2 regions of the Anaerobacillus sp. ABA4_114 genome follow, and region 2 is predicted to be linked to the other one. Evidence: riboswitches for the same ligand, from Rfam matches in the RefSeq annotation. Region 2 holds a riboswitch; the other holds the start of a gene.

Region 1 (6,668 bases), 1.2 Mb from region 2:
CAGATCGTTTTCATTAATCCTGGCCACGGTGCTTGAATAGCAAGCTGTCCTGTATTTCCGACAGGAACCTCGTTTCCGTTCTCATCCAGGATCCCAACCTTTACACCTGGAAACGGCCGTCCCATCGAACCAGGCTTAATCTTCTCACCAGGGAAATTCACGATCAGGTGTCCGCCTGTTTCTGTCATCCACCACGTATCATGAATTCGTTGCCCCCATACCCGGGATGCCCACTGAATCACTTCTGGGTTCAATGGTTCTCCTACGCTCAAAATGTGTCGTAATGATGTTAAGCGATAGTTTTCTACTATATCTTCTTTTGCCATCAACATGCGAAACGCAGTTGGTGCACTATACCAGATTGTGACTTTCAGCTCATCGATTAAGCTATACCAATCCTCAGCTTTAAAGCGGCCTCCGTTAATGACGATCGTAGCTTTATTTAACCAGGGAGCAAACAATCCATATACGCTTCCTGTTACCCACCCAGGGTGAGAGGTGCACCAATACACGTCTGTATCTTTTATATCAAGTACCCATTTACCTGACTGAAAATGGTGAACCAAGGAGCGTTGAGCATGAAGAACGCCCTTTGGCTTTCCTGTTGAACCACTTGTATAGTGAAGTAAAAAACCATCCTCCGGATCTGCCCACTCTATACGTGGCTCTTCGTCTACCTGAGTTCTTTCCACCTCTTCGGTTGTGAGAATAAGACGAAGAGTAGGTATTTCATTTGCAGGCACTCTTTTCTGAAGTTCTCGATCGGTAAGGAGCGCTGTACCTCCACAATCGATGATGCGATCCTTCACAGCTTCTTCCATAAATGCTTCAAACAAAGGAGCTGCGATCGCCCCGATCTTAATCACTGCGAGTATGGCAATATAGCATTCAGGATTTTTAGGGAGGAAAACAAAAACCCTTTCTCCTTTTTTTACCCCATGCTTTTTTAACACAGCGGCATAATGATCCGTCTTGATTTTCACTTCTTCAAACGTTAACGATCTTTTTTCATCTTCATTAACATAATGCAATGCAACTTTATTTCCAAATCCATTTTCAACGTGTCGGTCGATGCATTCATAAGCGACGTTCATTTTCCCAGAACGATGGAGGAAATGATCGACACTTTCCCACTGAAATGTTGCGTATGCTTCTTCATAACTTTCAAGGTTCGTATACTTCGCTTGAGATGAAATCTGTTTTGGTAGTGTAATGCTCATATGCTGGTCCCTCCACTGACGGTTGCAGGTGTGGTCAATTCCAACCTCTCTAAAATTTGTTCTTTGTATTCTGCGAGTTTTACACTTCCTCGAGATCGAGGTCGTGGTTCATCGATTATGATTTCTTCTTCTTTCCTTCCAGGCTGACCCTTAAGAATGATGAGCCTGTCACAAAGGTATAGCGCTTCTTCAATGTCATGAGTAACGAGCAGAATCGTTGTTTTGTAAGACTCCCATATTTCTAACAATAGATCTTGAAGCTTCATTTTCGTAAATGCGTCGAGTGCGCTAAAAGGCTCATCTAATAACAAATACTGCGGGGATGTTACAAGCGCCCTTGCAATCGCAACACGCTGCGCCATTCCACCAGAAAGCTGTTTTGGAAAGTCTTTTTCATTGCCTTTTAGGCCAACAAGATCAAGGTACTTCGCTGCGCTTGAGCGCTTCTCTTCTCTCGTTCCTTTTAAACCAAACGATACGTTGTCTATGACGGATAACCATGGCATAAGCCTCGGCTGCTGAAAAATGAATCCTAATTTCTCATCAACATGGTTGCACACCTCTCCATCGATGATGACATCGCCGGTATACGATGTATCTAATCCTGAAATCGCTCGTAGCAATGTACTCTTCCCACACCCACTCGTTCCAAGTATCCCGATGATTTCGCCACTTTCTGCATGAAACGAAATGTTGCTAATGGCTTTTCGACTCTCAAACTCTTTACTCACATTTCGTATTTGTAAACTCATTTTTACTCCCCCTTACCGCTGTTCCATTCGATCCTGCCAATGCAGCGATCTGTTCTCGACTACCTTCAATATCGCATCGCTCACTTTTCCAAGCAGAGCAAAGAGAACGATGCTTGCAATAATTAGCTCTGGTGAGTATGTGTTCTGCCCAAGAACCAGCAAATATCCTAATCCTTGACTTGCACCCATCAATTCAGCTGCAACGACAAACATCCATCCAAGCCCTAGACCACTTCTAAGGCCGATAAGAAATGAAGGTAGTGAAGCAGGGAGAATAATTCGTTTTACTAATTGATAACTATTTAATCCATACATTTTTCCTACTTCGATCAATTGACGATCGACGCTCAAAATTCCACTAACAACATTCAGATAGACTGGAAAAAACACGCCTACTGCAATCAGTGTCACTTTCGATGCCTCTGCGATCCCCATCCATAAGATAAAAAGAGGAACCCAGGCTAGCGATGGAATCGAGCGAAAGGCTTGGATGATCGGATCAAAAAATTGCTCAGCTTTACGATAAATCCCTACAAAAGATCCGAGTATTAAGGCAACCCCCGCTCCTAAGAGAAAACCTAAGAAAATCCGATAAAGCGTGATTCCAATATGGCCAAAGAGAGAGCCATCAGCTCCTAGATCGACAATCGTGTTAAAGATTACTGTTGGAGCTGGAAGTAGATAGGAAGGGATCACCCCTAACCGACTCAGCGTTTCCCAAACAACTAACAATATGAAAGGGAGAATACTTCCTATAAGAATCGGATGTAAATTGAACGGTTTAGGCGAGGCTTTACCCGTAACCCCCTTTAAGGGGATTGCTTCCGTATGGTTTTTTGCCATGGATCTCTTATCCCCTTTCTATTTCTGGATGACTTCTTCCGCAAACGATGGATCGATCAATTCATCCGTTAACGTTTCAATATCAGCATCTGGCTCAATAATCTCCCCTTTTTGTAGTACGTTTCCTGCTTCAACAATCGCTTTCTTCTGTTCTTCACCAGGAACGGGACTTGAAAAATCATTTCTTTCAAGCTGCTTTTTTGCTACGTCAAGTTGGATATCAGCTTCTTCAGCTAATAGCTCAGCTGCCTCTTCCGGGTGTTCGATCACCCATTTTCTAGCTTTCTCGTAAACGCTAATCACTCGTTTCACGTGTTCAGGATATTTTTCAGCAAACTCTGTCCGTGTGTTCAAGAAACCATACGTATTCAAATCTGCATTTCGATAGAAAAGTTCTGCTCCTGTTTCTAGTTCAAGACGCGCCATATGAGGGTCCAGTCCTGCCCAAGCATCTACCTGACCAGTACTTAAGGCAGATGCCCCGTCTCCATGTTGAAGATTCACAAGTTCGATATCATCTTGAGTTAACCCCACTTCATTCAAAGAACGGAGCAAGAAGATGTAAGGATCCGTACCGAGCGTTGCGGCTACCTTTTTACCTTTTAAATCTTCTACACTACGAATACTTGAATCTTTTCCAGTAACGAGTGCTGTCCATTCTGGCTTTGAATAAATATACACGTTTTTAATCGGTGCTCCTTTTGCTTTTGCCATCAGTGCCGCTGCACCTGCCGTTGAACCAAAATCAATACTGTTACTATTTAAGAATTCAAGCGCTTTGTTACTTCCTTGACTCAATACGTATTCGATGTTGATGTCCTCGTCCTCAAACTCCTCTTCAAGAAGCCCTTGCTTCTTCACGACAAGACTAGTAGGAGAATAGTAAGCGTAATCCACTCTGATTTCATCAGGCCCTTCTTTTGAAGAAGCGTCTGAAGAAGAACAGCCTGCACTAATAATCAACGCCGCGATCAGTGCGAGTGCAACGAAACTTCTTAAATCAATCCATGGAATTCTCTTCATAATGGTTTCTCCCTCTCCTTTTTAAAGTTCACATGCATATGTTGAAATCGTGCCTCTTAGCCTCTGGGCTTCTTTATATGTGCATCGATTATGAACAACTTGTAAACCAGCGTCTGCTGCTATTTGTGCAGCTTCTTCAGATACCACCCCTTCTTGCAGCCAGAATATGCGTGGCTTGATCTCCCCTGCTTCTCTTGCGATTTCAACAGCTGCCTCAGGACTTCTAAACACCTGCACGACATCAATTGAATGTGGGACACTTTTTAAATCGGGATACGCTTTTTCACCTAGGATTGTATCTGCCTTCGGATTCACAGGGATTATCTTGTAACCTAGCCTTTGCATCTTCCTTGCTAATCGGTGACTCGGTCGCGATTCGTTCCCACTTAGACCAACGACGGCAAGTGTTTTCTGTCTTTGCGTTTCAACACCATCGATCACTTCTTTTTCATAAGGACTTTGAAGTGCCCATTGAATTTCACCTTCATCATTGATGACGATACGAGTATCCGTTTCTAGACCTGCCGCTTTACGAAGCGATTGATCCAAGTCGAAGATTAAATCGTCTGCACCTTCTACACCGACAGATAGGCGAATCAGTTCTTCTTTTACTCCCGCTTTCTCTAGCTGCTCTCTACTCAACTGCTGATGAGTCGTACTCGCTGGATGAATGATCAAGCTTTTCGCATCCCCCACATTTGCAAGGTGAGACCAAAGTGAAACATGATCAATGAGCTTACGCCCTGCTTCCTTTCCTCCTTTTATGCCAAAGTTCACAACTGCACCAAAACCATTCGTTAAAATTTCTTTCGCATCATGATAGGAAGGATGACTTGGGAGACCAGGATAGCTCACCCACTCTACTGCAGGATGATCTTGTAAATAGGTTGCTAGCTTAAGTGCATTCTCATTATGTTTTTCCGCTCTGAGATGAAGCGTCTCAAGTCCTTGTAAAAGAAGAAAGGCATTGAATGGACTCAAACAAGACCCAAAGTCTCGAAGGAGCTGGACACGTAATTTTGTGCTGAACGCAAGAGTCGCAAAATCAATCGCATAGCGAATGCCGTTGTAGCTATCGTCAGGTTCAGTGAACGTTGGAAACTTCGGAAAGTTCCAATTAAAACGACCTCCGTCGATGACTACTCCTCCAATCGATGTACCGTGGCCACCGATCCACTTCGTCGCAGAATGTACAACGATATCTGCTCCTAAAGTGAGTGGCTTACATGCGTATGGAGTGGCAAACGTATTATCGACGATCAATGGAATGCCTGCTCCATGTGCGATTGCTGAGACTTTTTCTACATTCAGTACAGACAAGCTTGGGTTCCCGATGATTTCAGCGAAAACGCCTTTTGTTTTATCAGTTATCGCTTTTCTAAAGTTTTCTGGATCTGTTGGATCGACAAACTTTACGTTGATCCCATATCTCGGGAGGGTTACCGCAAATAAGTTATAAGTACCGCCGTATAAGTTAGAAGCCGCTACGATCTCGTCACCCGCACTTGCGATATTCAGAATAGAAAGTGCGATTGCTGCCTGACCTGATGAAGTTGCAACCGCTGCGACCCCGTCTTCAAGCAGAGCCATTCGTTTCTCAAAAACATCCACCGTGGGATTTCCAATCCGGGAGTAAATGTTTCCTGGTTCATCAAGGGAAAATAATCGCTCGGCATGTTCACTATCATGAAAAACGTACGAGCTCGTTTGATAAATCGGTACTGCTCTCGAGCCAGTCGTTGGATCTGGGGATTGGCCTCCGTGTAGGGAAAGTGTGTCGAACTGATATTGTTGTGTCATCGTAATTCCTCCAGTAATTGTGTTGTAGTAAATATAAAAAAAGCCCACTTCAATAAGAAGAGGGCTTTTGCCTCCTCTTATCTCTCAGAATAGTAGCTATTCTGCAGGAAGTAGCACCTTTTTAAGCATCTTGCTTAAAGGTTGCCGGGCATCATCGGGCCAGTCCCTCTGCCTCTCTGGATAAGAGTGATTTATTTAGTTTTGCTATACACTTGCTTCTATTCTTGCTTTTGAAATTGCCTGATCCAAATCGTCGATAAGATCATCGATATGTTCGATGCCTACCGACAAGCGGATCAAGTCATCTCGAACACCCGCAGCGGTTAGTTCTTCTGCACTTAACTGCTGGTGAGTTGTGCTTGCAGGATGAATGATCAAGCTTTTTGCATCCCCAACGTTTGCCACATGTGACCACAGGTTTACTGAGTTAATAATTCCTGCTCCGGTTTCGCGGCCGCCTTTTATTCCGAAGACGACTACGGCTCCCGCACCTTTTGGTAAATAGTTTGCAGCTAAGGTCTTTGACGGATGATTTTCTTCTTCAGGATAACTCACCCACTCAACTGCGGGGTTTTCTTTCAAATAGGTAACGATTTTACGCGTGTTTGCAACATGTTCCTTCATTCTAACGTGAAGTGTCTCAATTCCTAATGCGATTTGGAAAGCGTTAAAAGGACTCAATGAGGCGCCTGTGTCTCGTAATAGTTGAACACGAGCTTTTATGATGAAAGCTGCTTCAGGCAGGGCCTCTGCATAAACGATGTTGTGATAGGAAGGATCTGGTTCGATAAAGCCTGGGAATTTAGATGAATTCCAATCGAACTTTCCACTATCGACGATCAAACCTCCCATCGTTGAACCGTTACCACCAAGCCACTTCGTCGCAGAATGAATAACAATATCAGCACCATGCTCGATCGGTCTACATAAATATGGTGTTGCGAAGGTATTGTCGATGATAAGCGGAATGCCAGCTTCATGAGCAATTTCAGCCACTTTCTCGATATCGAGTACGTGAAGACCTGGATTA
Region 2 (6,668 bases):
TTTGATATAATGAAGAAATGATACGAGAAAGGGAGGGTAACGTTGGAACAACAGCATGACTTCGAAAGACGCAGCACGGTACATAACAAACGAAATAAAATAGGAGTTTTTCTTTCTAAATTAAAAGTTCATATCAACACCTTTATTAGTCGAACGTGGAAAGGAGCATCCTACGGTGCATTGTTCATGACGATGTTCCTCATCTTTTCGATAGGTTTTGATTTCCATACTGGACTCGGTAAAGGAATCGATATACTCATCTTCTCCCTCCTTAGTGTTTTAGGTACGTTTGCCACTTTCTTTATCGTGAGACTCATAATGAGGTTTATCATCAAACTACCGGTGTTCTTTCTATCCGCTGCAATCGTTTCGGTTGGAGTGATCATTTATACTCTCGATCAATTTAAAGCTTTTGAAAATATCCTTCCACTTGCTTATTTTCTTGCTGGTGCTGGCCTACTCATCGGTGGATTATTTGGTTATCCACTGGTCCATGGATTTAAGAGACCTTCTTCTATTTTTATGCTCGCGCTCGGCACACTAATAACTGGAATGTTCTTCTACTGGCTTTTCACTCCAGGAATTGTTGAAGAACGGTTAGATGTTCAGCAGAAATCTTTTTCACCAGTAAGTGAAAATCCGTCTCTAACAGGACCTTACAATATTAAGACGTTTACATATGGAAGCGGAACTGATAAACACAGAGATGTGTTTAGAGAGAACGTCGATATTGAAACATCCTCTGTTAATGGGTCAGCACTAATTGGAGAATGGTCTTCAATACGTGAATGGTTTTGGGGGTTTTCTGATACGAACCTTCCACTAAACGGCAGAGTATGGATGCCTGACGATAAAGGGAAATTCCCTCTCGTCTTAATCGTCCATGGCAATCATAAAATGGAAGAATTCTCAGATGAAGGGTATAGCTATTTAGGAGAACTGCTTGCAAGTAGAGGGTTCATAACTGTCTCTGTAGACGAGAATTTTTTGAATTCATCATGGTCAGGTGGATTAGGGGGCGATATTAACGGAAGAGCATGGCTTCTCCTCGAACATCTAAAAGAAATTGAGAAGCTTTCTGAAGAAGAGGGAACGCCATTTTATAAGAAAGTGGACTTTGAAAGAATTGCATTGACTGGTCATTCAAGAGGAGGTCAGGCTGCAATTTTAGCTGCGAAGTTCAATCGCTTAGATCGCTATCCAAATAACGCCTACAAGTCGTTTGACTATCAATACAATATACAAAGCGTTATTGCGATCGCTCCGACTGATTATCATACGTTAGCTGATCGAAAAATTGAATTGAACGATGTAAATTACTTAATTCTGCATGGATCATATGATAGTGACCTGTCTGAATTTGAGGGAGATCGACAATTCAATGGCATCGAGTTAACAGGTAGTGAAGATGTGATCAAGTCTGCACTCTACATCGACCGAGCTAACCATGGTCAGTTTAATACAACTTGGGGTGATAACGATACTTACTTTCCATTCACTCTTTTATTGAACAAACAGCCTTTGATCAGCGGAGAGGAACAGAGGCAGATTGCAAAAACATACGTTTCTGGATTTTTAGAAGCTACCTTGAATAACGACAACTCCTACCGACCTATGCTGGAAGATTACCGCTATGCGTTAGATTGGCTCCCTTCAACAACGTACATTAGTAAATATGAAGATACTTCTTATCATATTTTTAGTACATTCGAAGAGGATGTTGACGTCAACACAGCTTCGACCCCTTATATTGAATTGCAAGGAAACGGCCTATTGCAATGGTATGAAGGTGAATTAGACTATAGAAGAAATAAAGTGAGAGATAATCACGGCGTCTACCTTAAATGGAATCACGACTACTCTAGGAATGGTTCATACAAGCTTTCGTTTACCAAAGCGTTAGAAGATCCTTACGCGTTTAAGAAAGATAGCTCCTTAACGTTTGCAGCGGCGAATGTATCTGAAGTAGAAGAAGTTTTTGTGGATTTCACAATAACAGCCACATCTGAAAACGGGGAATCTGCTAGTGTCAAATTGAGCGATGTGATGAGTATGCATCCTGTGCTACCGATTCAGCACACAAAAACGAAGTTCTATGAAGAAGCGCGATTCGGAGCCCTTACAGAACCGGTCCTTCAAACGTTCAACATACCGATGAGTACATTTATTGAACAAAACAACACGTTTGAACCAGATACCCTTACCTCCATAACATTTCAATTTGATCAATCAGAAAGAGGAAAAATATTCTTAGATCACATTGGCGTTAACCGATAATAAAATATAAGAGGCTTCCCACAAAGGGAAAGCCTCTTTTTTAAATTATGAAATTTTACAAGAAGACTGTCCACGCTTTGCTAAGTAGCTCTGATGGTACTCCTCTGCTTTATAAAAATTCGCTGCAGGAACAATTTGAGTTACGATTGGCTTCTTAAAACGTTTTGCTTCAGTAAGCTCGTTCAGTGCAAGTTCTGCTGAAGTCTTTTGCGAATCTGAGTTATAAAAAATAGCGGAACGATACCTAGTACCAACATCTTCACCCTGACGGTTCAAAGATGTGGGATTATGATTATCAAAGAAAACTTGGAGCAGTTCCTCATACGTAATAATCGCTGGATTATATTCGATAAGCACCGCTTCAGCATGACCAGTAAGTTCTTTATAGACTTCTTCATAAGAAGGATCGATCGTACTTCCACCTGTAAATCCTACTGAAGTAGACACGACACCGTTCAGCTGCTGAAATAGTGCTTCTACTCCCCAAAAACATCCTGCTGCAAATACCGCTTTTTCCATTCTTTCCACTCCATTTCTCCAAGTGTTGTTGCTATTTTGAACAGCTTTCTCTGTATATACCTTCTCGAGCTCACTCAGAGTTAACATGTAAAGCTGTTTGCCTTGTTCCTTATAGATACCTTTTCCTAGAAGATGGTTGATTATCATTTGTTTTTTGTCTGACGTTTTCTGCAATTCCATTCACTCCTTGAAGTAGTTTGTATGATGAGGAGTGCATATAAAAAACCCTCATCTGCCCGAACAGAAGAGGGTTTGGATTTACCGATCGCCTCTTCTTATTTTCCGACTTTCGCCGCAGGAATTGGCACGGTGCTCCCGTATAACATTTATAGGAATCCGTTGCCGAGGTATCAAAGGGCCAGTCCCTCCACCTCTCTGAATAAGAAGATCCTTGAAAAGGATTATTAAGTTAATGACAATATTAAAGGTTGTAACAGTAGGTGTCAATAGAAAAGCTTGCATTAGTGTGCTAAACGAACAAAGAAATTAAAAAATATCCGATTGCTGATACGCTAGCACCGATCAGTGCAGGTTTTAGCTTAAAGGAAGCATAAGCCATCGTGTTCAACTTAAGTATCTTTGCTATTGTATTCGTATTATCGCTAAGTGGTGACGAAAAAGCACCGAACGTTCCACTAGCAAACACAGCACCGATTACGAGTGGCAATGAAGTTCCTGTGGTAGCACCGAGAGAGACTCCTAAAGGCATAAGAATTCCCCAAGTCCCCCATGAAGAGCCAATGAAGTATGAAATGAATGCCCCCACCAGGAATAACACCGGTGGCACGAATAATGCAGGAATCCAGTTTAAGTTCTTCGTTACAAACTGAGAAAATCCTAATGCTTCAGCAGAAGAAGCAAGTCCCCAAACGATCGTTAGTAATACGATGACAGACATCATATCATTACCGCCTTCAATAAAGAACGTGACAAGGTTTTTTAATGAGAACCTCTGAAATAAATAAAATAGAAACGTTAACAAAACGGTTGTAATTAGAGCGAAGACCATCGCATCTAATACATCTGCTTCGATGAATGCCTGTACTGGGCTTTTGAACCCTTTCTCATACCCACTCCAATATGTGATTAAAAGCGTTAGGAAAATTACTCCTCCTAGTGGCAGCAAAAGGTTCATAGGTTTTGCCGGAAGATCTTTTGAAACAACAGGATGACAATCTTCCCATTTGTCATCGATTTCTTTCTCCATATTCCCTGCATCAGTAGCCGGGATCTTCGTATGATGAAAGAAACTTAAATAAAATCCGATGATAAGAATCGATATTGAGAAAAAATTGTACGGAATGCTTTGCAAAAACAATCTGTAGCCATCTCCCTCAAGACCCTGTCCCCTTAAAGAAAGGTCGACTACAGAGGACATATAGCCAACGAACGCAGTCGCAATCGGCATTAGAACAATTACTGGAGTTGCTGTGGTTTCAATCACAAAGCCAAGTTCCTGAGGGGTCATCTTCACTTTCTTCAAGAGTGCTTTCATAATCGGGGCAACCGTAACGATGCGAAAGCTCGGAGCACTAAACGTCCCGAGCGTTGATAACCATGTTAAAAATAACGCTCCCTTTTTCGAAGTGATTTTTCCAGAAGCGAATCGAACGAAGCCTTTTATTCCACCAGTATATTTCATCATTCCGATGAGACCAGTAAACATGTACAAAAAGATGATGATTTTAATGTTGCTCTCATCTTTTAAACCACTCATAATAAATTGATAAAATTGCTCGAGTCCTTTTATAGGTTGAGGCTTATGTATAAACGAAGCTGTTAGTAACCCTGCTGTTAATCCAGGTATAACGAGTTTCGTCTTCATCGCTACGAGAATAACGACCAAGAACGGTACGATCGAAAGCCAATCCATTTTTCACTCCCCCTTTCCGGTTAGTTTGTGCTCGGAAAAGGGTGCTATACAAAAAGCCGGAGTAAATTCTCCGGCTACGATTGACGAAGCAAATTTGTTTTTTTGAGTTGCGCGATCGAAGACGCGCCAATTCCAAACATAGCAGTTTGTAGTTCGAACTGAATTCGTCTCAGCTGGTCTAATAGCGCTTCTTCACTGTCGTCTACTGCGCTATGAAGAAGTGCTCGGCCAAACCCTGCAAGATCAGCCCCCAAGGCAATACTTTTGGCGGCATCAACACCGTTTTTAAGACCTCCACTTGCAATGATCGGCGCTTGTGGGAGTTCATTTCGAACTTCGATCAAACATTCAGCGGTAGCGTTCCCCCAACTTTGAAACGCTTCAGCTGCTTGTTCTCTCATACTCTGATGTGAACGATAGCTCTCGACCTGAATCCATGATGTTCCACCTGCACCAGCTACATCAATAAAGCCTACTCCGCTTTCTACCAACCGCCTTGCAGTATCTCCATCGATTCCCATTCCTACTTCTTTAATCCCGACCGGAACATCGAGTGCCTTCGCGACACTTTCAATTTTAGGCAATAGTTCTTTAAAATTGGTATCTCCTTCAGGCTGAAACACTTCTTGAAGAGGATTTACGTGAAGAATAAGACCATCTGCATCAACAAGCTCGATTGCTTTTTTACATTCATCTATAGTAAATCCATAGTTTAACTGTACGGCTCCAATATTTGCGAAGATGGGGATCGTAGGAGCGTATTTCCTTACTTCGAAAGAATAAGCTGATCGGTCTTCTTGAATCGCTGCCCGCATTGATCCTACACCGAGAGCCCATCCTTCTCTTTCAGCTGATTTCGCAAGCCGCTTGTTGATCTCCCATGCCCTTTTCGTACCACCAGTCATCGAACTGATTAAAAAAGGCGAAGATACTTTTTTACCTAGAAATGAAGTTGAGAGATCGATCTCATCAAAAGCAATCTCAGGCAGAGCTTGGTGTTTAAATCTAAACTTCTCGAGTCCGGTTGTAATACCTCGCCCTTCTACTTCTTCAGTAAGACATATGTCGATATGTTCATTCTTTCGTTTTTCTGTAAGATCATGTTCCATAGGTTTCAACGGTAGACCTCCTACGTTGTTCTTTTTTCTTTAATTTAGGTAAAAGTAGTTCAAGTCTGTTCCGATTGTACCGTTGAATCATGATGAAAGGGATATTTACAACGAGTGCATACCCGACCATAATCCAACCTACTAGAGGCGGGTTCCAGAAGAAAAATAATAGTGAAGGCGGTATTAGAATCCAGTGATTGATTTCCGCTCGTTTCGTTTCAACAATGAACTTGCTAACGTACGCAACCGTAAGCGCTTTAAGTCCTTTTTTTCTAAAACCCCCTCTGAAAACGCCGCCACCATCCGGTAAAATCGTTTTCCAATACCTGATTTTCAAACTTTCATATAAACTAGCTTCAAAGCTTTTTATACGATTCCTTACTATGAAGGACTCATAGAAGGAATCAGGGACTCTCAAACAGAAATAAGAGATACAAACATGTATGGCAAGCCACGCAAAAACGTTAGTTACGATCAAACCGGCAATCGATAGATGAAATACTTGCATGGGCTACCCAACTTTCATTATTTGTTTACAGTCTTTCATTTAAGGTAATAGTTCAGTCATACGTTTTAGAGCAGAGAACACACCAAGACTGTCATCTTACTTTCACAAAGGTTATACTTACACTATACAGCCGCATGTGAAAAAAGTCGACGTATAGACCTTATTTACACTGAGGAGGAGAAAAGTATGGGAAAAAAAGCAATTGTAATCGGTGCAGGACTAGGTGGATTATCTGCAGCCATTCGCTTAGCCGCAGATGGTCATGATGTAACGGTACTCGAAAAAAATGATCGACCAGGCGGGAAACTTAACAAACGTTCTGGAAAAGGCTTTTCCTTCGATACAGGACCTTCCATTCTCACGATGCCATGGGTTTTAGAAA

Evidence for each region. A riboswitch is a leader RNA that binds a small molecule or an ion and turns the genes downstream of it on or off. The one in region 2 is predicted to bind S-adenosylmethionine.
Region 1: another riboswitch for S-adenosylmethionine. It lies ahead of ACXAEY_RS04225 (PLP-dependent aspartate aminotransferase family protein); the one in region 2 lies ahead of msrA (peptide-methionine (S)-S-oxide reductase MsrA).

Annotation. Positions count from the first base shown of each region.
Region 1 covers NZ_JBSWUM010000001.1:862,565-869,232, reverse strand. Annotated here, with positions in the region: gene acsA (acetate--CoA ligase) at 1-1,220, opposite strand, end outside; gene ACXAEY_RS04240 (ABC transporter ATP-binding protein) at 1,217-1,972, opposite strand; gene ACXAEY_RS04235 (ABC transporter permease) at 1,985-2,815, opposite strand; gene ACXAEY_RS04230 (aliphatic sulfonate ABC transporter substrate-binding protein) at 2,834-3,838, opposite strand; gene ACXAEY_RS04225 (PLP-dependent aspartate aminotransferase family protein) at 3,860-5,638, opposite strand; SAM riboswitch class I at 5,713-5,825, opposite strand; gene ACXAEY_RS04220 (O-acetylhomoserine aminocarboxypropyltransferase/cysteine synthase family protein) at 5,843-6,668, opposite strand, start outside.
Region 2 covers NZ_JBSWUM010000001.1:2,085,259-2,091,926, forward strand. Annotated here, with positions in the region: gene ACXAEY_RS10470 (alpha/beta hydrolase family protein) at 43-2,277, shown strand; gene msrA (peptide-methionine (S)-S-oxide reductase MsrA) at 2,323-2,970, opposite strand; SAM riboswitch class I at 3,069-3,182, opposite strand; gene ACXAEY_RS10480 (Na+/H+ antiporter NhaC family protein) at 3,266-4,669, opposite strand; gene fni (type 2 isopentenyl-diphosphate Delta-isomerase) at 4,744-5,778, opposite strand; gene ACXAEY_RS10490 (glycosyl-4,4'-diaponeurosporenoate acyltransferase CrtO family protein) at 5,768-6,286, opposite strand; gene ACXAEY_RS10495 (phytoene desaturase family protein) at 6,473-6,668, shown strand, end outside.